Regions from separate parts of the Amycolatopsis sp. WAC 01416 genome, predicted to be linked through region 2. Evidence: predicted binding sites of a transcription regulator. Region 2 holds the regulator's gene; the other holds the start of a gene.
What was found. Region 2 encodes HspR, which represses chaperone genes until heat shock. Its sites were predicted from a motif close to ANNTTGAGTNNNNNNNACTCAANNT; they were not measured.
Positions count from the first base shown of each region.

Region 1: a site for HspR is predicted at 7,967-7,991, ahead of DL990_RS30750 (adenylate cyclase). Genes of this name have one in related genera too.

Region 1 covers NZ_QHHX01000009.1:430,495-446,172, reverse strand. Annotated here, with positions in the region: glycine riboswitch at 1-88, opposite strand, end outside; gene DL990_RS30815 (MerR family transcriptional regulator) at 135-716, opposite strand; gene DL990_RS30810 (TetR/AcrR family transcriptional regulator) at 1,014-1,628, shown strand; gene DL990_RS30805 (bifunctional nuclease family protein) at 1,797-2,270, opposite strand; gene DL990_RS30800 (MerR family transcriptional regulator) at 2,490-3,260, opposite strand; gene garA (glycogen accumulation regulator GarA) at 3,257-3,724, opposite strand; gene gcvH (glycine cleavage system protein GcvH) at 3,850-4,233, opposite strand; gene DL990_RS30785 (CDP-alcohol phosphatidyltransferase family protein) at 4,296-4,931, opposite strand; gene DL990_RS30780 (hypothetical protein) at 4,970-5,203, opposite strand; gene DL990_RS41975 (hypothetical protein) at 5,441-5,650, opposite strand; gene DL990_RS30770 (hypothetical protein) at 5,664-6,017, shown strand; gene DL990_RS30765 (hypothetical protein) at 6,041-6,418, shown strand; gene DL990_RS30760 (hypothetical protein) at 6,495-6,929, opposite strand; gene DL990_RS30755 (hypothetical protein) at 6,947-7,882, opposite strand; gene DL990_RS30750 (adenylate cyclase) at 7,992-8,960, shown strand; gene DL990_RS30745 (hypothetical protein) at 8,963-9,937, shown strand; gene DL990_RS30740 (adenylosuccinate synthetase) at 9,934-11,127, shown strand; gene DL990_RS30735 (NUDIX hydrolase) at 11,124-11,756, shown strand; gene DL990_RS30730 (D-Ala-D-Ala carboxypeptidase family metallohydrolase) at 11,762-12,520, opposite strand; gene DL990_RS30725 (AMP-binding protein) at 12,806-14,509, opposite strand; gene DL990_RS30720 (crotonase/enoyl-CoA hydratase family protein) at 14,547-15,389, opposite strand; gene DL990_RS30715 (alpha/beta fold hydrolase) at 15,508-15,678, shown strand, end outside.
Region 2 covers NZ_QHHX01000001.1:413,189-428,866, reverse strand. Annotated here, with positions in the region: gene DL990_RS02135 ((Fe-S)-binding protein) at 1-188, opposite strand, end outside; gene DL990_RS02130 (multidrug efflux SMR transporter) at 341-667, shown strand; gene DL990_RS02125 (TetR/AcrR family transcriptional regulator) at 668-1,228, shown strand; gene DL990_RS02120 (GNAT family N-acetyltransferase) at 1,251-1,685, shown strand; gene DL990_RS02115 (YbhB/YbcL family Raf kinase inhibitor-like protein) at 1,767-2,306, opposite strand; gene DL990_RS02110 (DUF4097 family beta strand repeat-containing protein) at 2,631-3,398, shown strand; gene DL990_RS02105 (DUF4097 family beta strand repeat-containing protein) at 3,426-4,097, shown strand; gene DL990_RS02100 (alpha/beta hydrolase) at 4,094-5,500, shown strand; gene dnaK (molecular chaperone DnaK) at 5,668-7,545, shown strand; gene grpE (nucleotide exchange factor GrpE) at 7,542-8,318, shown strand; gene dnaJ (molecular chaperone DnaJ) at 8,352-9,527, shown strand; gene DL990_RS02080 (heat shock protein transcriptional repressor HspR) at 9,533-9,961, shown strand; gene DL990_RS02075 (DUF305 domain-containing protein) at 10,200-10,799, opposite strand; gene DL990_RS02070 (lytic polysaccharide monooxygenase) at 10,796-11,548, opposite strand; gene DL990_RS02065 (globin domain-containing protein) at 11,708-12,808, opposite strand; gene DL990_RS02060 (globin domain-containing protein) at 13,265-14,470, opposite strand; gene DL990_RS02055 (MarR family winged helix-turn-helix transcriptional regulator) at 14,741-15,205, shown strand; gene DL990_RS02050 (MFS transporter) at 15,281-15,678, shown strand, end outside.

The DNA of each region.
Region 1 (15,678 bases), on a different contig from region 2:
CCAGGGTGCCTGAGAGGTTCCGGGGAGGACTTGCTCCTTCGGCGCCGAGCTCAACGGTTATCGGCTCGGTCTCTCCCGCGCGGATTCGTCGACCGCGGAAGTGAGCCTACCCTGCCGCCCGCGCGGCTTCATGATCAGCCGGTGCGACGTGCGTTACGGCGCTGCGTGAGCTCGTCCGGCGTGACCGTTTCGATCACGCCGCCGTCTGCCCGCTCGGCCGGGAACTCGTGGATGGTGCCGCTGATCTCCTGCATCGCGCCGCTGACCGCGATCCCGAAGACACCCTGCCCGCCCTGGAGTAAATCGACGATCTCTTCGGGCGAGGTGCACTCGTAGACGGTGGTGCCGTCGGAGAACAGGGTGACCTTGGCGAGGTCGCGGACGCCGCGCAGGCGCAGGTGGTCGACGGCGACGCGGATGTTCTGCAACGAGACGCCGGTGTCCAGCAGCCGCTTGACGACCTTCAGGACGAGGATGTCCTTGAACGAGTAGAGCCGCTGCGAACCGGAACCGTGTGCGGTGCGGATGCTCGGCGCGACCAGCTTCGTCCTGGCCCAGTAGTCGAGCTGCCGGTAGGTGATCCCGGCGATCTGGCAGGCTGCGGGACCGCGGTAACCGACGAGTTCGTCCGGGAGGGAAGAGTCGGGGAACAGCTCGCCCTGCTCGCCGTCAGCGACCGGAACGAGCGGCTCTTGAGGGCTACCAGCCTCGACCACGCCATGCCTCCCCTCGCCCGACCTGGCGGCCGGCGAACAAAGCCGCGCGGACCCACGTGAGCCCGCACCGGAGTTCATCGTCAAGACGAATGCCCCAGACATCCGAATCACACCTTGGCGATTCACTCTCATTGACGGTAAGCGCGTCCGGCAAACCGGTCAACGCGACGCGCGGTCGGCCTCAAGCTCTTCTTGAGGCTTGTCGAGCACCGTCCCCCGTTCGGCCGTACGCTTGCCATCTTTACTCAGTCGTGTTAATTTTTACTCATGCAAGTAAATCCCTCTACTCAAAGTGCCATGCAAGAGGTTCAGGCGGAGCTGGGGCTGTCGGTCACCGAGGCGGCCCGGCGGGCCCAGATCATCGGGGCCACGATCGCGACGATCTCCGACCTCGGCTACCACAAGACGTCGTTCGCGAAGATCAAGGAGCGCGCCGGGCTCTCCAGCACCCGGATCATCTCGTACCACTTCACCAACAAGGCGGGCCTGATGCAGGCCGTGGTCACCACCGCGACCGGGATGAAGGACAAGTTCCTCGAGGAACGGATCCAGGGCACGACCGACCGGGCCGGGCTGCTGCGCGGTTACATCGAGTCGGAGATCGCGTTCCTCGGCTCGTACCCGGAACTGGTGCGGGTCATGGTCGAGATGGCTTCGAGCGGCTCGGACGCCGAGGGCTGGTTCATGTCGGCGCCGATCGTCGAGGAGTTCCGGACCGGCAGGCTCGAACGCCAGCTGCGGCAGGGCCAGCAGGAAGGCGCTTTCGGCGAGTTCGCGCCGGACGTGATGGCGCTGTCCATCGCGCAGGCCATCGACGGCGTCGCGGCGAAGTTCGCGGCCGACCGGAAACTGGACCTGGAGCGGTACGGACGGGAGCTGGCGGACCTGTTCGTCAAGGCGACCGCGGCCTGACGGCAGGTGGGGTCGGGCGCGGTCCGTCGTGAGTGGCGATTCGGGTTAGAACCCGAATCGCCACTCACGACCACCTGTACCGACACCTCACCGCGGCCCTCACGACCGCACATACGATGAGGGGCGGCGCCGGTGGCGCCGCCCCTCGTGCGAAATCCCAGGATGTGCTCAGGTGTCCGCGCCGCGGAAGTCCTCCGGCGAGACCGAGTCGAGGAACTCGCGGAACTTCTCGACCTCGTCCTCCTGCTCGTCGGGGATGATGAGGCCCGCTTCCTCCAGCACCGCGTCGACGGCGTGGATCGGGACCCCGACCCGCAGCGCCAGCGCCACCGAATCGCTCGGCCGCGCCGAAACCCGGATGTCCCCGTCGAAGACCAGTTCCGCGAAGAACGTGCCTTCCTTCAAGTCGGTGATGACGACCTGCTCCAGTTCACGGCCCAGCGCCCCGATGACCTCCTTGAGCAGGTCATGGGTGAGTGGACGGGCCGGGCGGACTCCCTGCTGCTCCAAGGCGATGGCGGTGGCCTCGACCGAGCCGATCCAGATCGGCAGGTAACGCTCGCCTTCGGTTTCCCGTAGCAACAAGATCGGCTGATTCGCGGGTAGCTCCACCCGCACGCCGACGACGCGCATCTCGCTCATCGGGCTTCGCCTCCCTCTCGTGCGCACGGGCTGCAACGCTTGTCTCGACGACCAAGCGACGGCGATCCCGACGCTACCCGTCTTCCGAGCGCTGTGCTCGCTGTCTCCGACATTCTCGGTTCGCCTGTGGCAAACCAACTCTCACGGTACGGCATAGGCTGCCGAACATTCAGTCATTGACAAGTGGCCTCACAACGGCTCCCGGTCCCCTGGAGCGGTTCAACCGCCTGTGACTGCCCGTATTCCGGCCTTCACCAAGAGCGTGTGCAACGCCACGGTCAACGCGGCGAGCTCCCGGACGACCTCGTCGCCCCTCGCCTGGGCGTCCTCGTCACGATGCCGATACACGGGGGTCACGATCTGCTCCAGCAGGCCGACCTCGCGGTCGGCCGCGGCCCGGAAGGCACGCAGATGTCTCGGCTCTATACCGAATTCGGTCATCGCTTTCACGGTCTTCGCCACGAGGACCGCGTCGGGATCGAAGAACCCCGCCGCGCCTGGGCGGACGAGACCGTATTGCCGCAGCTCAGCCAGGGTGGCGGCGTCGATGCCCGCCTGGCGGAGGAGATCTTCCTCGGTCAGCCTGATCTCTCGATCGGTCTCGAAATCCCCGGGGGACGGCAGTCCGCCGTTCTCCCCCGGGGAGTCGAGTGATACGAGTTTGCGCGGCAACCGCGGCATCGCCGCGGTGTGCTCAGCGGACGCGGCGCCCTGATCCGCCGCGTCGAGCTGTTCCTTGATGACCTTCAGCGGGAGATAGTGATCCCGCTGGGCGGACAGGACGAATCGCAGGCGCTCCACGTCCGCCGGAGCGAACTGCCGGTACCCCGACGGGGTCCGGCCCGGCTGGACCAGACCCTCCGCCTCGAGGAACCGGATCTTGGAGATGGTGACATCGGGGAAGTCGCCGCGCAGCTGTGCCAGCACGGCCCCGATGCTCAACCCATCGCGCTGCGACGCATCCCGATCAGGCCGCCCGGCCGCCGTCACCGTGCCCCCTGGCCCCCGTGACCCGGGCCGGTCAGGAAGACCAGGCGGAACTTGCCGATCTGGACTTCGTCGCCACCGGCGAGGACGGCCTGGTCGACCGGCTCGCGGTTGACGTAGGTGCCGTTGAGGCTGCCGACGTCGATGACGACGAACTCGCCACCCTCACGGCGGAACTCGGCGTGCCGCCGGGAGACCGTGACGTCGTCGAGGAAGATGTCGCTGTCCGGGTGCCGTCCCGCGCTGGTGGTGTCGCGGTCCAGCAGGAAGCGCGAACCCGCGTTCGGTCCCCGCTTGACGACCAGCAGCGCGGAACCCGCGGGCAGCGCGTCCACACCCTGGACAGGGGCCTCGGCAGCCGGAGGAGCCTCAGTGCCTTCGACGTCGGCCAGGAAGTCGGCCCGGAAGACAGAAGTCCGCTCCGGAGACTGCTCCGGGGGAACGCCGGGCCCGTCGTTCGTGCTCACCTGAGCTCTCCTAACGCATGTGTGTTGCCACTACTCAAGAACGTGTGGAGGTCAAACGTACCGTGCCTGATCGAATCTCCGGCCCGCGGCTCCCCCTACTCTTCCCGAAGGGCCGCGGCCTGCGGCTATTCCTTGATCAGCGCCTGGTAGGCCTCGGCCTCCAGCAGGGATTCCACCGAGCTCGCGTCGTCGAGACGGAGCTCGATCAGCCAGCCCTCGCCGTAGGGGTCGCTGTTGATCAGCTCGGGCGACTCGGTCACCGCGTCGTTGACCGCGACCACCTCGCCGTCGAGCGGGGCGAACAGCTCGGAAACGCTCTTGGTCGACTCGACCTCGCCGAACGTGTCCCCCGAGCCGACCTGCTTGCCGACCTCGGGAAGTTCGACGAACACCACGTCACCGAGCTGATCCTGGGCGTACTCCGTGATGCCCACGCGCACGAGCCCGCCATCGCGCACGGAGACCCACTCGTGCTCCTCGGTGTACCGCAGTTCTTCTGGAGTGGACAACGCCGCTCCCCTTTCTCAGCCCTCACTCGAAACCGACGCGCGCAGTTTCGCATCCCGCCGGGTCAGGCGCCCGCCGCCTCCCGCAACTCGCCGGGTTCGGCCGTTCGCAGCGCCCGCACCGTCTGGACGACGTACAACACGCCTGAATAGACGTAGAGGACCGCGCCCCACGCCGTGAAGGCGTATCCGATCGGCCGGGCGATCGCGGCGATGTCGGATCCGCCCTGGGTGAGCAGCAGGAAGGGGAAGGCGTACATCAAGACGAAGGTGGCGCCCTTGCCGATGTAGGTGACCTCCGGCGGGGCGAAGCCGCGGTGCCGGAGCAGCAGTACGCAGACACCCAGCACGGCCTCGCGGACGACCAGCGGGACCACCAGCCACCAGGGGATGATGTCGCGGATCAGGAAGGCGATGAGGGTCGCGAGGATGTAGAGCCGGTCGGCGGCGGGATCGAGCAGCTGGCCGAGCCGGGACATCTGGTTGAGCCAGCGGGCGAGTTTGCCGTCGAGCCAGTCGGTGAGCGCGCTGAACACGAGCAGCGCGAGCGCCCAGCCGTCCTCCTTCGGGCCGAGGAGCAGCCAAAGGAAGACCGGCACCCCGGCGAGCCGGAGGATCGAAAGCATGTTGGGGACGTTCAGGGCCTGCCGCCAGAGGGAAGGCTCTTCGCTGGTCACGCTCGGTTCGGGGGGCGTACTCACCCGCTCAGCCTAGCCAGTGGCGCGCACGCCCTCCCGCGTCAGCTGGCCCGGGTGTGTGTCCAGCCGCGGCGTTGCAGGTCCGCGCTGGTCAGCGCCACGGGCCTGCCCCGGTGATCGGTGCCGACCCAGCGATTGTGGCCGGCGGAGCTTTCGAGGACGTACGGGCGGCCGCCACACCAGACGACGGTGCACGGTGCCGTCGGTGGCAGCTCCGTGCTCGCCGGTGCGGTGGCCTGGGGTGACGCGGGGTCGGTCTGTTCGTCGGTCTTCATCACTCTCACGGTTTCGTGACGGGGACTGGGACACGCCGGAGCGCTACCTTTCTTTTCGGCAGAACGGCGCCGCGCGTTAACGGGTCCGGCGTGGATTCGTCCGATCGGTTCGCAACGACAGTGGGGTGTTGTCGCGCTGTGAACGGCATGTTAATCGTCCACAATGGACAGTTATTGGGCGGTCCTCGCGTATCGCGGCACCGGGGGCGCGATAGCCTCCCGCGAATCGAACGTGGCTCAATGCCACGGCTTCGGGCCCGGCCGGGTCAGAATGGGCCGACCACGACCGGCCGACGAAAGGATCGCCTTGCCCGTCTCGACGACCACGGGAACGTGGCGGCGCCTGTTCGCGGCCTGCGCCGTCGCCGGAACGCTCGCCGCCTGTTCGGGCGACGATCCGCCACCGCCTGTCACCTCGATGTCGGCCTCGCCTCCCTCGGTTCCCACTGCGGTGTCCAGCGTGTCGGTGCCACCGATCCCGTCGCAGACCCCGCCGAGCCGCGCCGCCCCGCCTCCCACTTCCCAGCCGAAACCCGCTGAACCGGTTCAGGGTTCGTGCGGCACGGTCACCGCGGCCAGCGGGCTGACCTTGCAGGTGCTCAACGGACCCGGGGTCTCGTGCGCGGACGCGACCGGGATCGTCGGTTCGTTCCACAAGAGGATCGCCGGACGGCAGTCCGCGGGCTCGGACGAACCCGTCAGCGAGACCGTGGACGGCTGGCTGTGCGTCTCCGGCGCTCCCGCCGCGCAAGGCGGCACCAGTTGCGGCAAGGGCGAACAGAACGTGTTCGCCGCCGTCGTCCCCGTCGAATGAACCATCCCCGAGAAGAAGGGCCCATGAAGAGCCTCGCCGTACTTCCCGCCGCGTTCGCAATCGTCCTGCTGAGCGGTTGCGGAGCCGATCCAGCTCCCGCCGCCGCGCCGGCGCCGTCCTCCCCTGCCGCCGCCTCGGCGCCCGCCGGGACGCCCTGCGGCGAGGTCGCCGGGCTCCAAGGCGCGAAGAACAAGGTCGTCGCACACGGGAAGACCGACTGTGCCGAAGCGACTCAGGTGCTCACGGACTACTTCACCAAGCTGACGCCCGCCGAAGCCGCGTCGCCGCAGGGGCCCGGTCCGGTGGTGATCGGCGCCTGGACATGCGGAAGCGGGCCGAACGATCCGGTGACGAGTTGCTCGACCGAGGACGAGCGCCAGATCGAAGCGACGCGTTCCTGAGCGCGAGCCTGACCCGGCGCGCGGTTTCTGTTCCAGGTTCCCACTGCCGCACAGTCCACTGTGGCCGGACGCACGTTCAGTCCTCGCGACGCCGCTTGCCGACGTCCAACCGGTACAGGACGACGCCCACTATCACCATGCCGACGAGAAAGAGACCCAGCGCGCCACCTGCCGAGACCTTCCAGATCAACGGCGATCTCGTCCGGTAGGCGAATCCGTCACCGGCGAAGACCGTGTCACCCCGCGCGATCTCCTCACCCAGGATCCGGCCGCCTCCGGTACGACCGTCGGCGAAGCGCCATTTCCCGGAGCAGTAGGGGGTCTGGCCGTTCACCGCGGATCCCTCCGAGGTGCACCCCGAGATCTCGGTGACCGTGACGTCCTCGCCGGTGCTCAGTTCACCGATGTCGGAACCGAGGAAGCCCCAGACCAGACCGAAGATCAGCAGAAAGGGGATAACGGTCGAAAGCGCCGAGGAAAGAACTCCGGGCTTCCGCGCATTTTCCGGCACTGGAGTCCTTTCGTCGATCACTGGAGCTTCAGCAGGACTTCCCGCTCGAGTTTGCCGACGAGGAGGTACTCGGGCCGATATCCGGGCGGGACCACGAAACAGACGAGACCCGTGGTGCCGTCGAAAGCGCCGGGAGCGCCCGCACAGTCCTTGACCCGCTCCGGCTCACCGTGTTCGTCGGCCGACAGCTCCAGCGGCGTGTCGCCGAGGCGGGACGCCTCGATCCGCAAGGTGAGGACGTGGAATCCGCTCAACCACGCCTCGGCACCCTCTGGCGGTCCGGGCCTGCTGTCGAGCACACGCACGGCCGCCTCCCCGGAGACGGCGGTCTGTCCACGGGCGAACACCGGTGGCGGCCCCCATAAGTCGCGCCGGAGTTCCCAGAAATTCGGGACGGGGTCGGCCGCCTCACCGTAGGCCGTCCCGCCGAACCCGACCGGCGTCAGCACGACGAACGCGGCGAAGGCCAGCCCGGCGACGAACGGCAGCGCCTTCCGCGCGCCCCCCGGTCTCGCCACTTTGACCAGCACGATGGCCGCGAGCACCAGGAGTGCCAAGCCGAGGGACATCGCCGCGATCTTTTCCCACGGATGGTGGGCTTCCACGACGTCGGTGGCCCCGCGTACGGACAAAACCCGGTCCGTCACCGACGAAAGCCGGGCGACCACCGGATCAGCGAGGCCGAACGTGTCTCGTGTCGGCAATTCGATCGCGCGGCCGTCTTCGGCGATCGCCAGGACGTCGTAGCTGGTATGCGGGCCGTGCTGTCCTTCGCTGGTCGTGGAGTTCCACTCGGAGATCACCGCGCGCACGTCGTACGTGCCGGCCAACCCCTCGACGGTCCACCGCCCGGCGAAGGCCGCGACGGTTCCCCAGACGATCCCGATCACGAACGCGGTGATCATCGTGTTCGTGCGCTGCCTGTCTTTCCGATCCGGTTCGCGGACGACCACCAACACCCCCTGTTCGGCTCGCCCAGCCTATTGCCCGAAGCCGCCGAGCGGCACGGGATTTGTACCCACCCCCTTGCGGATCGAAGTAAGAGTCGTCTAGACTCAAACTATGCTCACCAGGGAAGACGCCGTGGCGATGATCGAGAACACGGTCGACGCGGCCGCTCTGTTCACCCGCCATCGCTACCGCGAACTGGCGGCCGTGCTCCACCCCGACCGCAACCCCGGCGACGACCGCGCCCACCGGGCCGCCGCCACCCTCAACCACCTCCACGACGAGTGGAAACGAGCCCGGCGCCAGACGGTCACCACCGCGACGTCGGCGTACACCCTCGCCGAGCCGCTCGCGGTGGGCAGCGTCGCGACGACCTACCGGACCACCGGCCCTCATCTGGTCAAACTCGTCCGCGACCCGGCGCTCAACCCGCTGATCCACGCCGAGTGGGCGGCGTTGCGCACGCTCGACGGCTTCACCGAACGGCACCGGTGGCTGCGTCCCTACTACCCGCGGCTGCTCGACACCTCGGGTCCGGTGGCGCGGGGCGACCGTGCCTTCAGCGTCCTCGATCCGCTCGTCGACGGCTTCGTCACCCTCGCCGACATCGGGAAAGCCTTCCCTGGCGGGCTCGACGGCCGCGACTACGCGTGGATGCACCGTCGCCTCCTGCGTGCCGTGGCGGGCGCCCATCGCGCGGGTGTCGTCCACGGCCACCTCACCGCGGACAACGTGCTCGTCCATCCGGGACAGCACGGCATCGTCCTCGCCGGCTGGTCCTTCGCCGTCGAAGACGGTGTGCTCCCGCTGGCGGCGGACAAGTCCATCCAGTACCCGCCGGAAGTCCACAAAGGACTCCCGATGACCGCGGCGACGGACGTCCACATGCTCCACCGCATGATGCTGGAACTACTGGCGCCGAACGAGACCCGCCAACGCGAGTTCGCGACGTGGTGCACCCAGGACATCCCGGCGCAACGACCCGAAGCTGCCGATCTGCTCGACGAGTACGACGAACTGCTCGACGACCTGTACGGCCCCCGCACCTTCCGACCCTTCACCATCCCCGAGACAGGAGCCTGACCATGGGACACGGACACTGGGACGACAACGCCTACGCCGCCGCGAGGACCTTCCGCGCGGCCAAGGGCGAGGACGATTTCGGCTACACCGCCGATCTCCGCTCCAAACCCGCGAAAGAGTGGAAGGTCGCGCCCGCGCTCGACCCGCTGAACGCCGTCCGGGAATGCCGGGATTCGGCCGACCACACCGATTCGACGCCGATCGCGGTGCTGTTCGACGTCACCGGCTCGATGCGCCGGGTGCCGCGGATCATGCAGGGCAAGCTCGGCAAACTGCACGGCCTGCTCAAGCGCCGGGGTTACCTGGCCGACCCGCAGGTCCTGTTCGGCGCGATCGGTGACGCCGACAGCGACCGGGTCCCGTTGCAGATCGGGCAGTTCGAATCGGACAACCGGATGGACGAGCAGCTGCGCACGATGTTCCTAGAAGGTGGTGGCGGCGGGCAGAAGAGCGAATCCTACGAGCTGGCCGCCTACTTCATGGCCAGGCACGTGGTCACCGACGCTTGGCAGAACCGCGGCCGTAAGGGCTATCTGTTCATCATCGGCGACGAGCTGAACAAGCCCGCGCTGGAGGCCCGCCACATCCGTCACGTGATCGGGGACGACGTGCGGGAGGACATCGACCCGGCGTCGGTGTACCGGGAGCTGGCCCGTAAGTGGCACGTCTACTTCGTGCTGCCGAACCAGTCGTCGTACTACAACGACCCGCAGATCGGCGAGCACTGGAGCGGTCTGCTCGGCCAGAACTTCCTCAAGCTCGACGATCCCGGCGCGGTGTGCGAACTGATCGCGGCCACCATCGGGCTGGAGGAACGGGTCGTCGACGTCGACCGGGCGCTCGCCGACCTCGCGGACGTCGGCTCGGTCGCCGAAAGCAAGGCGGTCGGCAAGGCGCTGGCGAAGCTGGGCACCAAATCTGTCGTCACTTCGGCGGTGCCGGAGCCGGACGGGCCGAGCGACGTGGTGCTGCGATGAATCTCCTGGACGGACACGTGGTGGTGGTCGGGCTCGGCTTCGGCGACGAAGGCAAGGGCGCGGTGGTCGACGCGCTCTGCGCCGCCCGGCCCACCACCGCCGTGGTCCGCTTCAACGGGGGCGCGCAGGCCGCGCACAACGTCGTCGTGGACGGGCGGCACCACACGTTCAGCCAGTTCGGGGCGGGCACGTTCGCCGGCGTGCCCACCCATCTGTCGCGGTTCGTGCTGGTCGAGCCGTTCGCGCTGGCGGCCGAAGCGCGGCGGCTCGAGGCGGCTGGCGTCCGGAATCCGCTCTCGCTGCTGAGTGTGGACGGGAGTGCCTTGCTCACGACCCCCTTCCACATTTACGCGAACCGGGCCAGGGAGGAGGCCCGAGGCGCGAACCGGCACGGCTCGTGTGGGAAGGGGATCGGCGAGACCGTCTGGTACTCGCTGCTCGCGCGGGCCGCGCCGGGTGAAGTGGTGGAGGGCCAGGAGGTGATCGGGACGCCGGGGGAAGCGCCCACGGTCGCCGACTGCGCCACCCCGTCGGTGTTACGGCGCAAACTGGACGCGCTCGCGCGGTTCTACGCACCGCTCGCCACGCCACCGCACACCGTGGACGAACTGGTGGCGCTGTACCGCGATTTCGCGGACGCGGTGCGGATCACCGACGGCGGCGAGCCAGGGCGGCTGGCGGACTCCGGACGGCTGGTCTTCGAGGGAGCGCAGGGGGTTCTCCTCGACCAGCACCACGGATTCCACCCGCATACGACCTGGTCGACCACCACCCCGCACAACGCCCGCACCTTGCTGGCCGGGCGCCCGCACGCGGTACTGGGTGTCACGCGGACCTATCTCACCCGGCACGGCGCGGGGCCGCTGCCGACCGAGTCCGCCGCCGTGCTCGCCCGTTTTCCGGAGGCACACAACGAAACCGGCGACTTCCAGGGCGCGTGGCGGGCGGGCCATCTCGACGCGGCCCTGCTGGACTACGCGATCGCGGCCTGTGACGGCGTGGACGCGTTCGCGGTGACCCACCTCGACGCGACCGGGCTGAAGGTCGTACCCGATGACGGCTCCCCCGCCGTCGACCTGCCGGATCCGGCGGCGTGGTTCGGCGCGCGGCTGCCGGTGGCCGTCGCCGGATACGGCCCGGACAGGGCCGGTTACCGGGTCGTCGAGGCAAGGTCGACAATCAACGCGTGATCGAGTCGACGCCGGTGTCCGTTGACGTGCTCGTGGTGCGGTTCGCCCCCGGCACCAGGACCGTATTGCTGGGAATCGCGCCGCGAGCCGCCGAGCCGTTCGAGGGGGAACTCGCCCTGCCGGGGGTGCTTCTCGGGCTTGGGGAGCGGTTGCGGGGCGCGGCGCACCGAGCGGTGGTCGGCAAAATCGGCCTACCGTCCGACGCGCTCTCGGCGACGGGACAGCTCGCCACCTTCGACGAGCCGAACCGTGACCCCCGCGGTCCCACGCTCTCCATCGCCTTGTGGGCCACGGTGAATCCCGCGCTAGACGAACCGGGGAACGTGGTGTGGGCTCCACTGGACGAAGTCCCGCCGCTGGCGTTCGACCACGACCGGATCGTGGCGGACTGCCGCCCGATGCTGGCCGAGAAGCTGTGGCGGGACGTCGCGTTCACCGCCGGGCTCCTCGGCCCGATCTTCACGACGGCGCAGGCTCTGGACGCGACCGAAGCGCTGACCGGGGACCGCCCCTATCCGGCCAATCTCGGCCGGACCATGGAGCGGGTCCCCGGGCTGCGGCGCACCACCGAACACGCGGCCGCCCTCCCCAAGGGAGGACGGCCGCCGTCGTTGTGGCGCTGGGAGTGACGAGGTCAGATCCCGCAGGAGGACGCCGACCAGAACCGGGTGGACCGGTGTGCCACGTGCGTGTGATCGTTGTGGCCGGGGTAGCCCGGGCCGAGGATTTCACTGAACCCGTGGTTTCGGGCCTGCTTCGCCAGCCCGCAGAAGCCCTGTGAGCCCGCGCCGAGGTCGACCGCGTCGCCGTAGAGGTGACGGCTGTTGGTCGCCCCGCCGACGGCGTTGTTGCAGGCGACGCTGCGGAAGCCGCCGTTGACGTCGATCGGCCGGTCGCCCATGGCGTGCCGCATCGCCTGCAGCTTCCACATCGAGACCAGCGCGTTGGCCTTCGCCGTCGCCGCTGAGACGTTGCCGCCCGACCAGTCGGAGTTGCACCGGTTCAGTTCGGCGTAGGTGAAGTTGACCGGCGTGCAGTCGTCGTCCTGCAACGCGTAGAGCTTGGTGAACGTGGCCGATCCGGCGATGCCGTCCGCGGCCAGCCCGTACGCCTGCTGGAAGCGGGTGACCGCGGCCTTGGTGCCCGCGCCGAACTGGCCGTCGATGGCGAGCACACCACCGTAACCGGGATATCCGGCGACGCGGATCTGCAGTTGCCGGACGTCTTCACCGGACGCGCCTGCGGACAACGTGCGTCCCCAGGAGTAGCAGGCGTCGGCGACGGACACTTCGCCCGCCGTCACCGGACCTGGATCGGCGGCCGCCGGGGTGGCGACCGCGGTACCGAGCCCGGCCACGAGGGCGAGCATCGGCAGGAGGAAACGAATGCGCATGACAGGAACACCTTTCAAGACAGGGAAGGTGAGACCCGTGACCCCCACGGGTTGTCAACGATTCACTGCACAGGATGCTAACGCGGTTCCGGTTACCGCACTGTGGGTCGTTCGACCCACACGGCCCGCGACCCGATGAACGACGCGTGGCCAAACCCGTAACTCGCGTGATTGGAAACGTAACTCGCGTGATTGGAGGCGAAACACGCCGGCTGGGCGAGTTACGCCCTCAAACACGCGAGTTACGTCTCCAATCACGCGAGTTCGGAGTTCGGGACCGGGCCCTCAGCCCTTCAGCTCTGGGAAGTCCTCTTCGCGGAACTCGCCCGCCGGCCGTTCGGCGGCGTCGTTCTCGCGTCCCCGGAGTTCGACCCGCCGGATCTTGCCGGAGATCGTCTTCGGCAGCTCGGCGAATTCCAGCCGCCGGATTCGCTTGTACGGGGCCAAATGTTCCCGGCAGAAGGCCAGGATGGACAGCGCGGTGTCGGCCGTGGGCTCGTGTCCGTTCGTGAGGACGACGTACGCCTTCGGCACCGCGAGCCGGATCGGGTCGGGCGCGGGGACGACGGCCGCTTCGGCGACCGCTTCGTGTTCCAGCAGGACACTTTCCAGTTCGAACGGGGAAATCCGGTAGTCCGAAGCCTTGAAGACGTCGTCCGTCCGGCCCACGTAGGTGATGTAGCCGCGTTCGTCGATCGAGCCGACGTCTCCGGTGTGGTAGAAGCCGTTCGCGAAGGCCGCGGCGGAGCGCTCCTCGTCGTCGGCGTATCCGGCCATCAGCCCGACGGGCCGCTTCTCGAGGTCGAGGCAGATCTCGCCCTCCTGCGCCCGCTCGCCAGTGACAGGGTCCACGAGCGCCACGGTGAATCCCGGCAGCGGACGGCCCATCGAGCCCGGCACGACCTCTTGCCCCGGGGTGTTGGCGATCTGGACGCTGCTCTCCGTCTGCCCGAATCCGTCGCGAATCGTGACGCCCCACGCCTTTTCGACCTGGTCGATCACTTCGGGATTGAGCGGTTCGCCGGCGCCGACCACCTTGCGCGGCGGCGTCTTCAGCACGGACAAGTCAGCTTGGATGAGCATCCGCCACACTGTCGGCGGGGCGCAGAAGCTGGTGATGCCGCATCGTTCCATCTGCGCCATCAGGGAAACCGCGTCGAACCGCGCGTAGTTGTGGAGGAACACCGTCGCTTCGGCGTTCCAGGGCGCGAAAACGTTGCTCCACGCGTGTTTCGCCCAGCCAGGCGAAGAGATGTTGAGGTGGACGTCGCCCGGTTCGAGGCCGATCCAGTACATTGTGGACAGATGGCCGACCGGGTACGAGACCTGCGTGTGCTGCACCAGTTTCGGCTTCGCGGTGGTCCCCGAGGTGAAGTACAGCAGGAGCGGGTCTTCCGCCGCCGTCGGGCCGTCGGGCGTGAAAGTGTCCGCTTCCTCGTAGGCGTCCACGAAGGACTGCCAGCCCTCGGCCGGTTCCCCGACGGCGATACGGGTGTAGTCGCCCTCGACGTTCTCGAACTTGTGGGCGTCCACCGAGCGGATCACCACGTGTTTCGCGGCGCCCCGCTCGACCCGGTCGGTGAGGTCCGCCGGGCCGAGCAGGGTCGAAGCCGGGATGATGACCGCGCCCAGTTTGATCGCGGCGAGGATCGTCTGCCACAGCTCACCCTGGTTGCCGAGCATCAGGATCAGCCGGTCGCCCCTGGCCACGCCGAGCGAGCGCAGCCAGTTCGCGACCTGGTTGGACCGCCGCGCCATCTCCGGATAGGTCCAGCGGTTCTCGATGCCGCCCTCTTCGACGATCCACAGCGCGTCGCGGTCCTGATTGGCCGGGTCGGCCGCGACGACGTCGAACCAGTCCAGAGCCCAGTTGAACTCGGCGGGCCTCGGCCAGGTGAAGTCTCGATAGGCGGTTTCGTAGTCCTCGCGATGGGCCTGCAGATAGTCCCGTGCCTCGCGGAACGTGCGGTATGCCTCCGAAGCGCTCACGATCGTCCTCCTGGTCCTGGGTGGCCGCCGGTTCTTTCTACTCTCCCTTGAACTCGGGCGCGCGGCGCTCGAGGAAGGCCTGGACGGCCTCGCCGAGGTCCTTGCTGGGCAGGAACGCCGCGTTCCAGGCCGAGACGTAGCGCAGGCCGTCCGCGACCTGGCGTTCGGTGTTGGCCGACAGGACGTTCTTGGTGCCCTGCACGACCAGCGGCGGGTTCGTGGCGATCTCCTGCGCCAGCTTGCGAGCCTCGGCGAGCAGGGTGCCCTGGTCGGCGTAGACGTCGTTGACCAGGCCGATCTTCTCCGCACGAGCGGCGTCGACGTCCTTGCCGGTCAGGGCAAGTTCTCGCAGGTGCCCCTCGCCGATGATCGGCGCGAGCCGCTGCAGGCTGCCGAGGTCGGCCACGATCGCGACCTTGACCTCGCGCACGCTGAACTTCGCGTCCGCGCTCGCCACGCGGATGTCCGCGGCCGCGATCACGTCGACGCCGCCGCCGATGCACCAGCCGGAAATGGCCGCGATGACCGGTTTGCGGCATTCGGCGATGGAGGACACGCTCGCCTGGAGGGTCTTGACCTCGTCGAGGAACTTCGTGCGCGGGCCCGCGAGCGCGTCGCCGCCGAGCATTTCGCCCCAGCTGGGCATCATCGCGGGAAGGTCGAGCCCGTAGGAGAAATGCTTGCCACTGCCGGTCAGCACGACCGCCCTCACCTGCGGGTCCGCATCCAGTGCGCGGAAGACGATCGGCAGCTCACGCCAGAAGTCGGGGCCCATCGCGTTGCCCTTGGACGGACCGAGCAGCGTCACTTCGGCGACGTGCCCGTCGATCTCCACCTTGAGCGAAACGAGATCGGGAAGACTGTCAGCTGTAGCGGTCATGAGGTCATCTTGACTCATGTGATTGACAGGTTGCCAACGGCCACTGTGCCCGACCGCTCCTGAGATGCTTTCCTGGTACTACCGGTGAGTACCGACGATCGACGAAGGACGGTGGGACATGAGCCCGGCCAGCAGCGCCACCGCGGTCGCCGACCTGCCCGCGCCCAGCACCGCGCGCGGACGCGAACGCTCCTCCCGGCCGATCGAACTGTCGGGATCCTTCACCCATGAGGGTCACCGGCTCGCCTACACCGAGTTCGGCTCCGGTGACCGGGTCGTCGTGCTCACC
Region 2 (15,678 bases):
CGGGTGTGCGCGGCGAATTCCTTGATCAGGGTCTTCATGCGCGGGATGAACGGGCCGTTGCGGGTCGAGTCCGGCTGACCGAGGCGGATCACCCGCACGAAGCGGGCGATGGTCGCGAAGAACATTCCCCAGGCGACGACGCCGAGCAGGACCGCGATCCCGCCGAGCGTCAGCTGTACAGCGCCCATCGTCGGGTGCCTTTCGTCCGAGTGAAGCTGTGGTGGTTCGGGCAGACTAATGCTTCTTACTGATGGGTAACCCACTGGCCGCGCCCAAGTCCCACCGATGTGGTGTACGCCTCTCTTGGTTTTAAGACGATCGTCCAGGTAGTTTTTGTGACATGGGTGCGTACCTTCTCCTCGCTTTGGCCATCGCCGCTGAGGTATCCGCGACGGTGTCGTTGAAACTTTCCGAGGGCTTCAGCAAGGTGGGCCCGTCGATCGTCGTGGTCCTCGGATACGCCGTCGCGTTCGTCGCACTGGCGTACGTGCTGAAGGCGGGCGTGCCAGTGAGCGTCGCCTACGCGATCTGGGCCGCGGCCGGTGTCGCGCTGGTGGCCGCCGTCGGCATCGTGTTCTTCAAAGAACCCGTCAACTTCTCCGTGATCGCCGGATTGGTGCTGGTGATCGGCGGCGTCGTGCTGATCGAAGCAGGGGGCGCGCACTAAGTGAAGATCCAGATCGACGGCCGGAAGGCCCGGGGCGAGAAGCGGCGCGACGAGATCATCGCGGCCGCGTTGCGGGTGATCGAACGCGACGGCGTCGCCGGCGTCACCCACCGGACGGTCGCCGCCGAGGCAGGCGTGCCGACGGCTTCGACGACGTATCACTTCTCCAGCCTCGACGACCTGCTGATCGCCACCCTCATCTCGTGCGCGCGGGATATGGCGACCGAGGTCTACTGGATGATCGACCGCGCCCGTTCGCGCGGCAGCCGCGGCGCGGAAGAGGTCGCCGGACTGCTCGCGGAGGCATTGGGCCCGCAGCGCGGGCGGACGATGGCGGAGTACGAGCTGTACCTGCTGGCCGCGCGCAAACCCGAGCTGCGGCCCGCCGCCCGGCGCTGGCTGGACGTGCTGACCTCGATGGTCCGGCACGACGACGAGGTCGCGTTCCGGGTGTTCCTCGCCGGTATCGACGGCCTCCTGATCCAGGGCCTCATCGACGACGAGCCGCCGTCCGCGGAGGAGCTGCGGCCGGTGGTCGACTACCTGCTGAAACCCCGTTGACCTGACGGGTAACTTTCGGATCATGAGGACTGTCGGCGCATACGAACTGGACGACGACCCGGCTCGGGTGGACCTCGACATGGTGTGGAAGTACTTGTCCACCAGCGTTTACTGGGGCAAGTGGCGAGACCGCGAGCTGATCGAGAAGGTCTTCAGGAACGCGTGGCGAGTCGTCGGCGCGTACGAGAGCTCGACAGGCCGTCAGGTCGGCTTCGCGCGGGCGTTCTCGGACACCATCGGCAGCGCGTACCTCGCGGACGTCTTCGTCGTCGACGAGGCGCGCGGCGCGGGGCTCGGCAAGGAACTGGTCCGGGAGATGATCGACAACGGGCCGGGCGCGGAGTTCCGGTGGATGCTGCACACCGCCGACGCGCACGGGCTGTACCGGCCGTTCGGCTTCGGTGACCCGCCCGAGGGGCAGTACATGGAGCGGAGCCGGGCCAACGGGCAGGTTTAGGGAGCGTCTCCGGCGCCCCCGATGTGGCATTGGGGACATTGGGCGTCCCCAATGCCACATCGGGAACCTGAGTAAGCCGCCTCAGGCCTTGTTCTCGTGCAGGGCCGTAAGCGTCGCCCGGCCGATGGCGTGGCCGAAGAGGTTGAAGCCGAGGAAAGCCGGCGTAGCGTCTTCGCCGACCTCAAGCTTTTCGACGTCGACAGCGTGCACCGCGAAGATGTACCGGTGCGGCCCGTGTCCGGGCGGCGGGGCGGCGCCGAGGAACTGCTTCACACCCCCGTCCCCCTTCAGGGTGACAGCGCCCGCCGGCAGACCGGAGCCCGTCTCGTCGCCCGCGTTCGCGGCCAGCGCCGTCACCGACGCGGGGATGTCGAACACCGCCCAGTGCCAGAAACCGCTCGCCGTCGGGGCGTCGGGGTCGTAGCAGGTCACGGCGAAACTCTTGGTCCCCTCAGGGAAGCCCTCCCAGGACAGTTGCGGGGAACGGTCTTCGCCGCCCGCGCCGAAGATCCCGGAAAGCTGGACTGTCGGCAGGAAGCCGCCTTCTTCGATGTCGGTGCTGCTCAAGGTGAAGGCAGGCAGATCGGGCAGGAAGTCGTACGGATCGGGTGCCTGCGGCATGCGTCCTCCTGATCGTGGAACCGATGACGAAGCCAGGCTAGGTGCTGTCCTGTGAGTCTGTTCGATGGGCTTCGTGATCCAGGTGGTTCCTGGCGGTGCGGGTGGATCGGCCTCGTACCGGGTCGTACTCGGCCGCGTCCGCCCGTGCCGTCAGGGGCCACCTGGGCGCGAAGACCGCGAACATGACTCGCAGGACAGCACCTAGGACCCCGAGGACCCCGGTGCGGGATCAGGGACGATTCCGGGGGTTACCCCTATGTCCATCCCGCCGTGCTGCCCTTAGCGTCGAGCTACACGAAACCTGCTCTGGAGGGACTCAAGACCATGGCGCGCCCACTCCTCGCGATCGGAGGCATCGCGTTGATCGGCGTCGGTGTCCTCACCGGCCTCGGCTGGTGGTGGCCGTCCGACGCGGAGGCCACCGCGGAGGTGACCCAGCCGATCCGGAGCGTGCGGATCGAGAACGACGAGGGTGGCGTCAAGATCCGCACCGGCGAGGGGCCGGTCCGGGTCCACCAGGAGTTCGAGTACCGCTGGAACAAACCGGGCGACTCGTTCCGCGTGGACGGCGACACCCTGGTCCTCGCCGGCTGCGGCAGCAACTGCGAGGTCCGTTACGACGTGGTGGTCCCGGCGGGGATCCCGGTCACGGGCAGCCTGGACTCGGGGGCGCTCGACATCGCCGGAGTGTCCACTGTGGACGTCACGGTCGACTCCGGCCGGGTCGAGGTGCGCGACGTGCCGGGCACCGTGAAGGTGCGGTCGGATTCCGGGCGCGTGGAACTGGCGAACATCGGACAGGCCGTCACCGTGCGGGCGTCGTCCGGCGCCATCAAGGGGGAGCGGCTCGGCGGCAACGTCGAAGTCCGCGCCGACAGCGGCCGCATCGAGCTCGAACTGATCAAGGGCGCCGACGTCACCGCGCAGACCGACAGCGGTTCGGTCGAGGTCACCGTCCCGGCCGGCGACTACAACGTCACCGGCGCCAGCGACAGCGGCCGCCGCGACATCGACGTGAACCAGTCCGGTTCGGCCCAGCACAAGCTCGATCTCAACACCGACAGCGGAAGCGTCAAGGTCAAAGCGGCCTGACGGAATTCATCGGGGGAACACTTTTTCATGGGAACCACAGAGAAGCGCGTCCTCGGCGCGCTCGCTCTCGGCGCGCTGACCGCCTTCGGGATCGTCGGCTGCTCCACCGAAAGCCACGAGAAGCTGAGCGACGGCGCGCCCGTCACCGAGCAGGTCACCGCGATCCGGGTGGACGTCCCGGTCGGCGCGGTCACGCTCCGGGTCGAGGACGGCGCACCGGTCTCGCTGCGCCGCGAAGTGACGTACACGGGCAAGAACCCGGGCAAGACGTACAGCGTCGAGAACGGCACGCTTGTCCTCGGCGGCTGCAAGCAGTGTGGCGTGGACTACGACGTCGTGGTGCCGCGCGAGCTGGCGATCTCCGGGTCCATCGGCACCGGCAAGATCACGCTCGCCCGCGCCACTTCGGTCGATCTGAAGGGTGACGTCGGCGACCTGAAGGTGCTGAGCACGTCCGGGCCGGTCAACCTGCACACCGGCATCGGTGACATCGAGGTCGGCCTCGCGAAACCGGGCGCGGTCACCGCGAACGCCGAGGTCGGCAAGGTCGTCGTCACCGTGCCCGACGGCGCGTACCAGGTGCGCGCGAAGGCGGAGGTCGGCAAGGTCGAGACCGGCGGCGTCCGGCAGGACCAGGCTTCGGCGAACGTCCTCGACCTCCAGTCCGGCACCGGCTCGATCACGGTGAAGCACGCATGAAGACCCTTGCCGCGATCACCGCGCTGACCCTGCTTCCGCTTTCCGCGGTGCCCGCGTCCGCCGCGCCCGGGATCGACTGGAAGCCGTGCGCGACCGAGTACGCGCCGACGCTGGAATGCGCGAACCTTCCGGTGGGCGGCGGCTTTTCCATCGCATTGGCGAAACTGCCGGCGACCGATCCCGCCCGCCGCGTCGGTTCGCTGCTGACGAACCCGGGCGGGCCGGGCGGTGCCGGCGTCACCGTGCTCAAGTACGGCGGCCGGGGGTTCGCGCTGGATCAACCGGAGATGGCCGAAGTGCGGCAGCGGTTCGACGTCATCGGGTTCGACCCGCGTGGCGTCGGGGAAAGCAGGCCCGCGATCAGCTGCGCGCCGAACCTGCACGATCCGGCGATCAGCCGTCTCCCGCGGAACCGCGCGGACTACGACAAGCTCATCGCGCACAACCGCGCCTCCGGCAACGAGTGTCTCAAGAGGACAGGGCCCGCTTTGTCCTCTGTGGACACTTGGCGCGCCGCCGACGACATCGAAGCGATCCGGGTCGCCCTCGGCGAGCCGAAGATGAACTGGCTCGGTGTCTCCTACGGTTCCGAACTCGGCGCCGTGTATGCGGAGAAGTACCCGAAGCGCGTCAGGACGATGGTGCTCGACGGCGCCATCGACCACTCCCGGCCGACGCGGCAGGCGATCCTCGACGAGGCCATCGCGACCGAGGGCGCGCTCAACGACTTCGCGAACTGGTGCAAGACGTCTTCCGACTGCGTGCTTCGCGCCAAGGACGTTCTCGCCACCTACGACAAACTCATGCGGACGCCCGGCGGCGTGCCGTCGAAGCAACTGGGGCGGAACGTGACCGCCGAGGAGATCGCGGCCGGTGTCTACGGCGGGTTGATCCTGCCGGCGTTCTGGCCGGACGTGGCGAAGGGCATCGAGGCCGCGATAGCGGGGAACGCGGACGGGCTGTTGCCGTACGCCCAGCTGGACCCGTCCTACGGCGCGTACCGCTCGATCGGCTGCCACGACTTCGGCTCGCCGTTCACCTCCTACCCTGACATGAGGGCGATGCAGGGCCTGGTGAAGACCCTCGCGCCGCACAGTTGGCGGTATTCGGAGTTCTGGGACTTCGCGAGCGGGTGCGCGGGCTGGCCGGTGCCCTCGGAGTACCTGCCGCGGCCGCAGAAGATCTCGGGTGCGGCGCCGATCCTCGTGGTCGGTGGAGAACACGACCCGGCGACGCCGCTCGTGTGGGCGAAGGGGCTCGCGCGGAACATCGAGAACTCGACGTTGCTCGTCGACGCCGGGTACGGGCACACGGGGCTGCTGAACTCCGCCTGCGTGCGCACCCAAGAGGTGAAATACCTGGTGAGCGGCGTCACACCCGCTCCGGGCACGGTCTGCCGGTAGCCCGGGAACAAGACGCCCGTGCCGCTCGTTGAGCCGGATACAAGGTTGAGTGCGGTCGGCTCAAGTCCGGCTTGACGGAAGCCGCACCGGCCCGATACAACTTGCGTTGAGCCCGCTCAAGGTGGGCGAGAACGTGCAGGTCACGAAACTAGCAGGAGGATCACACCATGGCGCGAGCGGTCGGCATCGACCTCGGCACGACCAACTCGGTCGTCGCTGTCCTTGAGGGCGGCGAGCCGACGGTCATCGCCAACTCGGAAGGTTCACGCACCACCCCGTCCATCGTCGCCTTCGCCAAGAACGGCGAAGTGCTGACCGGCCAGCCGGCGAAGAACCAGGCCGTGACGAACGTCGACCGCACCATCCGGTCGGTCAAGCGGCACGTCGGTACCGACTGGAAGACCGAGATCGACGGCAAGGCGTACACCTCGCAGGAGATCAGCGCCCGCGTGCTGATGAAGCTCAAGCGCGACGCCGAGGCGTACCTCGGCGAGACCATCACCGACGCGGTCATCACCGTCCCCGCCTACTTCGAGGACGCGCAGCGGCAGGCCACCAAGGAGGCCGGGCAGATCGCCGGCCTGAACGTGCTCCGCATCGTCAACGAGCCCACCGCGGCGGCGCTGGCGTACGGCCTGGACAAGGGCGAGAAGGAACAGACCATCCTGGTCTTCGACCTCGGTGGCGGTACGTTCGACGTCTCGCTGCTGGAGATCGGCGAGGGTGTCGTCGAGGTCCGCGCGACCTCCGGTGACAACCACCTCGGCGGTGACGACTGGGACGAGCGGATCGTCACCTGGCTGGTCGACAAGTTCAAGTCGTCCAACGGCATCGACCTCACCAAGGACAAGATGGCGCTCCAGCGCATCCGTGAGGCCGCCGAGAAGGCGAAGATCGAGCTCTCCAGCTCCAACTCGGCGGGTATCAACCTGCCGTACATCACCGTGGACGCGGACAAGAACCCGCTGTTCCTCGACGAGCAGCTCTCCCGCGCCGAGTTCCAGAAGATCACCTCGGACCTGCTCGAGCGCACCCGCAAGCCGTTCAACAACGTCATCCGTGACGCCGGCGTCGCCGTCGGCGACATCGACCACGTCGTGCTCGTGGGTGGTTCCACCCGCATGCCCGCCGTGTCGGACCTGGTCAAGGAGCTGACCGGCGGCCGCGAGCCGAACAAGGGCGTCAACCCGGACGAGGTCGTCGCCGTCGGCGCCGCGCTCCAGGCCGGTGTGCTCAAGGGTGAGGTCAAGGACGTCCTGCTGCTCGACGTGACCCCGCTTTCGCTGGGCATCGAGACCAAGGGTGGCGTGTTCACCAAGCTCATCGAGCGCAACACCACGATCCCGACCAAGCGTTCGGAGATCTTCTCCACCGCGGACGACAACCAGCCGTCGGTGCAGATCCAGGTGTTCCAGGGTGAGCGCGAGATCGCGGCGCACAACAAGAAGCTCGGCATGTTCGAGCTGACCGGTCTCCCGCCCGCCCCGCGTGGCGTGCCGCAGATCGAGGTCACCTTCGACATCGACGCCAACGGCATCGTGCACGTCCTCGCGAAGGATCTCGGCACGAACAAGGAGCAGTCGATGACGATCACCGGTGGCTCCGCGCTGCCGAAGGACGACATCGAGCGCATGGTCAAGGACGCCGAGGCGCACGCCGAGGAGGACAAGCAGCGCCGCGAGGAGGCGGAGACCCGCAACCAGGCGGAGACGCTGGTCTACCAGACCGAGAAGTTCGTCAAGGACAATGAGGACAAGCTGCCCGACGAGCTCAAGGGCAAGGTGAAGTCCGCGATCGACGAGGCCAACGAGGCGCTCAAGGGCACCGACTCGGCGAAGATCCGCGAGTCCATCGAGAAGCTGAACACCGCTTCGCAGGAGCTGGGCACCGCGCTCTACGCCAACGCGGCCGGCAACGCCGCCGATGAGGCCGCCGCCGGTGAAGGCGCGACCGGGACCGCGGGTGCGGGCACCGGTTCGCAGGCCAAGGCCGACGACGTCGTCGACGCCGAGATCGTCGAAGAGGACGAGAAGGACAAGAAGTGACGGGACGCTACGACGAAACCGAGGGCCGGGGCCCGGACGAACCGGTGGTCGTGCGGGACCGCAGGCGGATCGATCCGCTGACCGGTGAGGTCCGCTCGGCCGCCCCGGAGGCCGAACCCAAGGACGGTCCGAAGCACGCCGCTCCCGCCGAAGAGCAGGCTGTCCCGACGGAGCCGGAGCCCGCGGCACACGCGGGCCCCGGCCTCGGGGAGTCCATTGTGGACGACTCGGTGTCGGTGGCGACCGGGCTGGAGAAGGAGCTGGCGGAACGCACCGCCGACCTCCAGCGCCTCCAGGCGGAGTACGCCAACTACCGCAAGCGCGTCGACCGTGACCGCGAGCAGGTCGTCGCCGGCGCGAAGGCGTCGGTCGTCGGTGACCTGCTCCCGCTGCTCGACGACCTCGAGCGCGCGGAGCAGCACGGCGATCTGACGGGCGCCTTCAAGGCGGTCGGCGAGAAGCTGGTCGGGAGCCTGCAGCGGTCGGGGCTCGAGCCGTTCGGCGCGGAGGGCGAGCCCTTCGACCCGAGCGTGCACGAGGCCGTCCAGCACAGCACGTCGCCGGATGTCGCCGGGCCGACGGTCACCACGGTCATGCGCCGCGGTTACCGCTTCGGCGAACGCGTGCTGCGCGCGGCGCTGGTCGGGGTCACCGACCACGAGCCGGGTGCCGCTCCAGCACCCGCCGCGGCGGCGCAGGACGCCCCGGTGGACCCGCCCGTCGGCGGCGAGCTGCCGCTCGAGGGCGAACTTTTCGATGAGAACAACCGCTGATCGGCGATACGGCGTGAAAGGAGGAGACGTTCGGTGAGTGCACGGGAATGGATCGGTAAGGACTTCTACCGTGAGCTGGGCGTCTCCTCCGACGCCACCGCGGACGAGATCAAGAAGGCCTATCGCAAGCTGGCCAAGGAGAACCACCCCGACGCCAACGCGGGCAACGCGGAGGCCGAGAAGAAGTTCAAGGCGGTCTCCGAGGCGTACGGCGTACTGTCCGACACGGCCAAGCGCAAGGAGTACGACGAGGCTCGCCGCCTCTTCGGCTCCGGCGGTCCCGGCGGCTTCGGCTTCCCGGGCGGCGGCGGTGGCAGCGGCGGTTTCGACGTCGGCGACATCTTCGGCCAGGCAGGCCAGCAGCAGGGCGGTTTCGGCGGCCTCGGCGACATCCTCGGCGGTCTCTTCGGCCGCCGCGGCGGGGCGGCCGGTGCCACCGCGAACCGGCCGCAGCGCGGCTCGGACGTGGAGACCGACGTCCGGATCGACTTCACCGAGGCGGTCAAGGGCGCGACCCTGCCGCTGCGGCTGTCGAGCCCGGCGACCTGCTCCACCTGCGGCGGGAACGGCGCGAAGCCGGGGACCTCCCCGAGGACGTGTTCGACCTGTCAGGGCAGCGGGCTGGTCAGCCGGAGCCAGGGCGCGTTCGCGTTCTCCGAGCCGTGCCGCGACTGCCGCGGCCGCGGCACGATCATCGACGACCCCTGCCCGGAATGCGCGGGCGAGGGCATCAGCACCCGCACCCGCACGCTGACCGTGCGGATCCCGCCGGGCGTCGCCGACGACCAGCGGATCCGCCTGGCGGGCCAGGGCGAACCGGGCCGAGGCGGCGCGCAGCCGGGCGATCTGTACGTCCGCGTGCACGTCGCACCGCACGCGTTGTTCGGGCGCCAGGGCCTCGACCTGACGATCGCCGTGCCGGTGTCCTTCGCGGAACTGGCCCTCGGCGGCACGATCACCGTGCCGACGCTGGAGGGCAAGGTGTCGCTGAAGGTGCCGCAAGGTACGGCGAGCGGCCGGGTGCTTCGCGTGCGCGGCAAGGGAATCGCGAAGCGTGACGGCTCGCAGGGCGACCTGCTGGTCACCCTGCAGGCGGCCATCCCGGCGAAATTGGACGACAAGGCGCGTGAAGCGCTGGAGGCCTACGCCGAGGCCATGGCCGACCACGATCCACGACCGGAGATCACCGAACTTCTCGAAGGCAGGTGAGCGCGATGTTCGGCGGGTTGCCGCACGGTGCGGACGAGGAGACGCCGGTGTTCGTCATTTCGGTGGCGGCGCAGCTGTCCGGCCTGCACGCGCAGACCCTGCGGTCCTACGACCGCCAGGGTCTCGTGTCGCCGGGCCGGACCTCCGGCGGTGGACGGCGTTACTCGATGCGGGACATCGCGTTGCTGCGCGAAGTGCAGCGACTGTCCCAAGAGGACGGTGTCAACCTCGCGGGCATCAAGCGGATCATCGAGCTGGAAAACCAGGTCGACGCCCTCCGGGCGCGCATCGCCGAACTGACCGAAGAGCTCACTGCGGCGTACCTCACCGCCGAACAGACGGCCGCGGCCGTGCACGCCTCCTACCGCAAGGACCTCGTCCCGCTGCGGCAGCAGACGGCCCTGGTCGTCTGGAAGCCCAAACGCCGCAATTAGTCACCTGAATGCGGCGTGAGTCGACGACGTGACTGGAGCCGTAACTCACGTGACTGAAGCCGTAACTCACGTGACTGAAGCCGTAACTCACGTGACTGAAGCCGTAACTCACGTGATTGGAGCCGTAACTCACGAGTTACGGCTCCAGTCACGCGAATGACGGCTTCAAGCACGCGAGTTACGGCTTCGATCACGCGAAACCGGTGGCGGAAAGCTCGCAAGTAGGTGACTAATTGCGTTATTGGCCGGGGACGAGGGTCCGGATCTGCTGGACCTCGCCGGTGCGCGAGTCCATGATCCGCTGGGCCAGCGCCTTCGCCTGCGGGTTCTTGCCGTCCTTCAGTTCGGTCCTCGCGAGCGCGACCCCGTTGTGCTGGTGCGCGACGAAGATGTCGGCGAAGTCGAGGGTGAACTCCGAACCATCCTTTTTGGACAGTGCTTCGAGCAGTCCCTTGTCCGTGAGCCCGTCGCCACCGTGATGGTGGTGCGCGTGCGGATCGGCCGAACCCGTCTCGGGTTTGCCCCAGCCCTTCAGCCAGTTCCGCATTTCGGTGCTCTCGGTCAGCTGCGTCGCCTCGATGGCGGCCGCGAGATCCTTGAGCTCCTGCTTCTGCGCCTGCTTGGCCTTCACCAGCTTGACGATCTCCACGCCCTGGTTGTTGTGGGCGATCATCATCTGCAGGAACATCACGTCGGCGTCGTTGTACTCGGCGGACGCCGCGGCGGCCGATTGGGGGACCGGGGAGATCGGGCCGCCGGCGGTGGTCGGTGAGCCATCGCCGGTCCCGCAGCCCGCGAGGGCCACGAGACCGGCGACGAGAACGAGGGCCAGCTTCACTGCCGGGTCCACAGCGCGGGGGTGTTCGGCGGTTCCCAGCCCTGGAGCGCGGTGTGCGCCAGCTGGCAGCGATAGGTCGCGCCGCCGTAGGTCACCGTGCTGCCGACCGCGTAGGCCGTCCCGGCCGCCCAGGTGCCGCCGGCGGGCGGGTTGCTGGTGCTGGTCGGCGGGTTCGCCGTCGTGGGCGGGTTGCTGGTGGTCGGCGGGTTGCTCGTGGTGGGCGGGTTGCCGCCGCCGATCTGCAGGTCGATGCAGCTGTAAAAGGCCATCGGCGTGTCCGCGATGTTCCAGATGGCGAGCACCTTCTGGCGGCCGCTGAAGCCGTTCAGGCTCACGGTGTGCGACGTCGGGTCCTTCGGCGCGGAGTTGTTCCCGCTGATGTCGGCGATCTTGGTGCCGCCGATGTAGTACTCGTAGTTCGTGGTCCGGTGGTAGGCGGTGAACTTCCAGTTGAAGGTCACGCTGTTGCCGACCGAGGCGGCGGGCCACGGCTTCGATTCGTCGTTGAGCTCGGCGAATCCGGGAAGGCCGCCGTTGCAGCTGCGGAGCCCCTTGGGGCCTTCGACGCTCTGGGGTTCGTAGACGATGGCACCGCAGCCGGAAACCTTGCCCTGGGCACAGTTCGCCTGGCGGCTGGGCGGGGACAGCACGTAGCCGTGGGCGCTGGCCGCCTGGGGGATGGCGACGATGGCGATCGGGGCGAGGATCGCACCGGCGGCGGCTGCCACGAGCTTGCTTTTGACGGTCATGCCGGCTCCTGGGGATGGAACGACGGTGTTCCCGTGATGGGGAGCAATGTGGTCTAGACCATAAATCCGCCGGTGACCGCGGTCAATGATTCACTGACCTACTGCTGCGTCGAGCCCAAGTGGTACGGCCGATCGGCCTAATACGAACGGAGTGCCCGCTCAGTCCAGGGTGAAGGGGTCGTATTTGATCCGCGCCAGATCCGTGCCGGCGGCGAGCAGTTTCGCGATCGTCGCGCGGATCATCGAAGGCGACCCGGCGACGTAGACGTCGCGGTCCTTCCAGCCGTCGCGCTGCGTGACCGCCGTGGCCAGCGTGCCGCGGTCACCGCCGGTGATGGTGCCTTCCTCGGTCACCGGGGTCACCGTCAGCCAAGGGCAGGTGACGGCCAGCCCGCGGAGCTCGTCGAGGGCGTAGAGGTCTTCCGGCTTCCGGCCGCCGAAAAACAGGTGCACCGGCGGATTGTTCCTCCAGCGCGACATGTCGTCGAGCAGGGCGAGCAGCGGCGCGACACCGGTGCCGCCGCCGACCATCAGCAGCGGACGGCTTTCCGTGTGGTGCACCGAAAGCGCGCCGAGCGACGGGCCGATACGCCAGACGTCGCCGGGCCGGGTGTGGTGGACGATCGCGCGCGAGACCCAGCCGCCGCGCACGGCGTGCACGTGGAACTCCATCGTCCCGTCGTCGTGCGGTGCGGTGGCGGGCGAGAAGTAGCGCCACATCCGCGGGCGCTGCGGGACTTCGACGCTGACGTAGCCGCCGGCCCGGTACGGGAGCGGCTGGTCCGTGCGCACCTTGATGACGGCGACGTCGCGGGAGGCGAGCCGGTGCTCGACGACGGTCGCCTTCCACCACGCGGGCCCGACCTCCTTGCCCGCGGCCTCGCGCATGCTCTTCGATATGACGCCGTACGCGGTGACCCAGGCGTCTTCCACCTCGGGCGTCCAGTCGTCCTTCAAGAATCTTTTCAGCGCGGCGATCAGCGCGACACCGACGGCGTCGTAATGGCGGCCCAGGACGTCGAACTTCCGATGGTCCCGGCCGAGCTGGCCGAGGAAAGTGGCCAGCTCGTCGGGCCGGTCCACCATCTGTACGACGTAGACGAGCGCGCGCAGCAAACGATTTCGCTGGGTGGCCATGTTGATCGGGAACAACGCCCGCGCGTCCGGTGCGACAGTGAAGAGCGCCCCGTAAAAGTACTGGGACAGCTCCTCTGCCTTCGTTTCGACGGTGGCGAAACTTTCCCGGATGAGCTCGGCCATCCGGACGGTCTTGTCCGCCGCGGGTGTTTCGACCAGTGGCGGAACGGGAATCGGCGAGGATCTCGACGAACTCGGTGGATGCTCGTATTTCACTGTTTCGGCAGTCATGGGTGAACGATTTTCTCCAGTTGGATCGGGCATATTCTCCAGACCCGATGTCATCTTGCTCGTGTTCCCCCGAGGGTTCCCGACTGTATGCCCGGAAGTCGAAAAAGGATCCGCGAATGGTTGTTTCCCGCTCGAACGGAGCAAACGATATACGCGCGGTCAACACCGTCTGGCACTAAGTAAAGGTGATCAAGCAGGCGGGGTTTCCCTTGCTCACCAGTGGTTTTCGCCAGTTCGACGGCCACGCGTGATCCGCCGATCGGGTGGCTTTTCTCCGTGATTACCGCGTCACGTAACGACACGAGTCCGGCGACTGATCCACCATTGTGGAAACGGTTTCGACAGCGCCTAGTCGATGGTGAAGGGGTCGTACGCGATCTGGTCGAGCGCGCTGCCCGCGACCAGCATCCGGGACACCGTCGCCCGGATCATCGCGGGCGAACCGGCGACGAGGATACGGTGCCCTGGCCAGGACCCTTGCTGTGTAACGGCTTCCGCGAGCGTGCCCTGGACACAACCCGGGGCTTCCTCGCCGCGCTCGACCACCGGGGTCACGGTGAGCCAGGGGTTGGTGGCCGCGAGGGCGCGCAACTCGTCGAGGTCGTAAAGGTCCTCACGCGACGGTCCGCCGTAGAACAACTGGACCTTCGGGTTCTCGCCCCATTGCGCGAGGTCGTCGAGAATGGCGCGCAGCGGCGCGACGCCGGTGCCGCCCGCGATCATCAGGACGCCGCGGCCGTCGGTGCGGTCGATCGAAAGCCTGCCGAGCGGCGGCCCCAGCCGCCAGACGTCGCCCGGCTGCGTGTGGCTCACGATCGCGCGGGACACCCAGCCGCCGTCGACCGCGCGCACGTGGAACTCGATGCCGCCGTCTTCGCGCGGCGCGTTCGCCGGCGACAGATAGCGCCAGAGCCTCGGCCGCTGCGGGACTTCGACGCTCATGTACTGACCGGGCTGGTACGGCACCGGGAATTCGGGCTGGACGCGGACCAGGGCGAGATCCCAGGTGAGCCGCCGGTGCTCGAGTACGGTCGCCGACCAGGACGCCGGGTTCACGTCGGCCGCGGCGGCCTCCTGCATCGCGCGGGCGACGATGGTGAAGGCCTCCGCCCAGGCTCGCTCGACCTCCGGTGTCCAGTCCGGACCCAGGTGGTTCTTGAGCGAGGCGAGCAGCGCGGTGCCGACGGCCTCGTAATGCCGGGGGATGACGCCGAACTTGCGGTGGTCACGGCCGAGCTGGGTCAGGAACGGCACCAGGTCGTCCGGCCGGTCGACCATCTGCACGATGTGGACCAGCGCGCGCACCAGCCTGCCGCGCTGGACCTCCATGTTGATCGGGAAGAAGTCGCGGGTGGCGGGCGCGAGGGTGAACAGCATCCCGTAGAAGAACTGGGAGATCTCCGGGATGAAGGGCTCCGACTTCGCCCAGGTGTCCCGGATGAGCCGCACCATCGCGGTGACCGCGGGCGGGGCTTCCCTCGGTGCCGAGGAACGCGGCACCGGGCTGACCGCGTCGGCCGTCACGGGCTGGGAGTCGCTGATCGGGAAGCGCATACCGGAAGACAGTTCCCCAGGTTCACGAACGAGGGTCCACTGGAGAAGAATTCACGGGTCATTCACCTCTCCGGTCAGTGGCTTTCGGGCCGGTCGGCTGGTTCCGGCTCGCTCGCGAGACTAGCCGCCTAGAGCCTTTTTGCCTGCATCGTTGCTCCGGACGGGTGTACTCGAAACCGGTCGGCAGTGGGGGATCTCACGAGGTAAACAGTTGTCTTACGCAAGCGTCGCCGAATAAAGTTGTACTGTACAAGTAGCCGGGAGGCACAGATGAGCTCCGCAGACGACGCCAGGGTCGAATTGATGCGTGAGTTGAAAGCCGCCTCCCAGCTGCAGCACGCCTGGATCATGCAGGCCTGGCAGGACGACCCCGGTCTGCATCCGGCGGCCGCGATGCTGTTGTCGGACCTGGCGAAGCACGGCGAGGCGCGCCCTTCGGAATTGGCCAAACGACGCTTTGTGGACCTTTCGGTCGTAAGCCGTCAAATCTCCCAGCTGTCCGCGGCGGGGATGGTCGACCGCCGCCCCGCGCCCGAGGACGGCCGCGCGTCGATCATCAGCATCTCCGAACGCGGACACGAGGAACTGGGCCGCAGGCGGGCCGGTTATCTGGAGTTCATGGAGCGTGCGCTGGGTGATTGGGACGACGAAAAGGTCCTCGGCCTGACCACTCGCCTCGCCGAGATGAACGCCGACCTTCGCACGGCCTTGTCGGTGCGGACGTGCGACGTCTGACGGGTGCCGTTACTACCCGCCGGTCTTGACTGAACGGACCTTTCGCCTGGCTGTCACGCCGGTAGCGTCGATGTTGTGCGGAGCAGGGTCGCGTTGCTGGTCGCCTTGGGAATCGACAACTTCGGCTCGGGACTTTTCCTTCCGCTCGGGTTGGTCTTCGTCATCCGTGTGGTGGGTTTGCCCCTCGCCCAGGCGGGGGCCGCGGTCACTCTCGGTGCGCTCGCCGGTCTGCTCGTGCCCGCGCTCGCCGGGCGCCTCGTCGATCTGATCGGCCCGCGGACGGTGATGATCTGCTCCCATGTTCTCCAGGCCGCCGGAGCGAGCGCTTTCCTGGTGGCCGACGGTTTCGCCGGGGTCGTCGGCGCGTCCGTCATGCTCGCGGCCGGGCAGCAGCTGTTCTACAGCTCCCAGTTCTCGCTCATCGCCGACGTCGCGGGCGAAGGGCCGAAGGACCGGCCGTTCGCCGAAGCCGC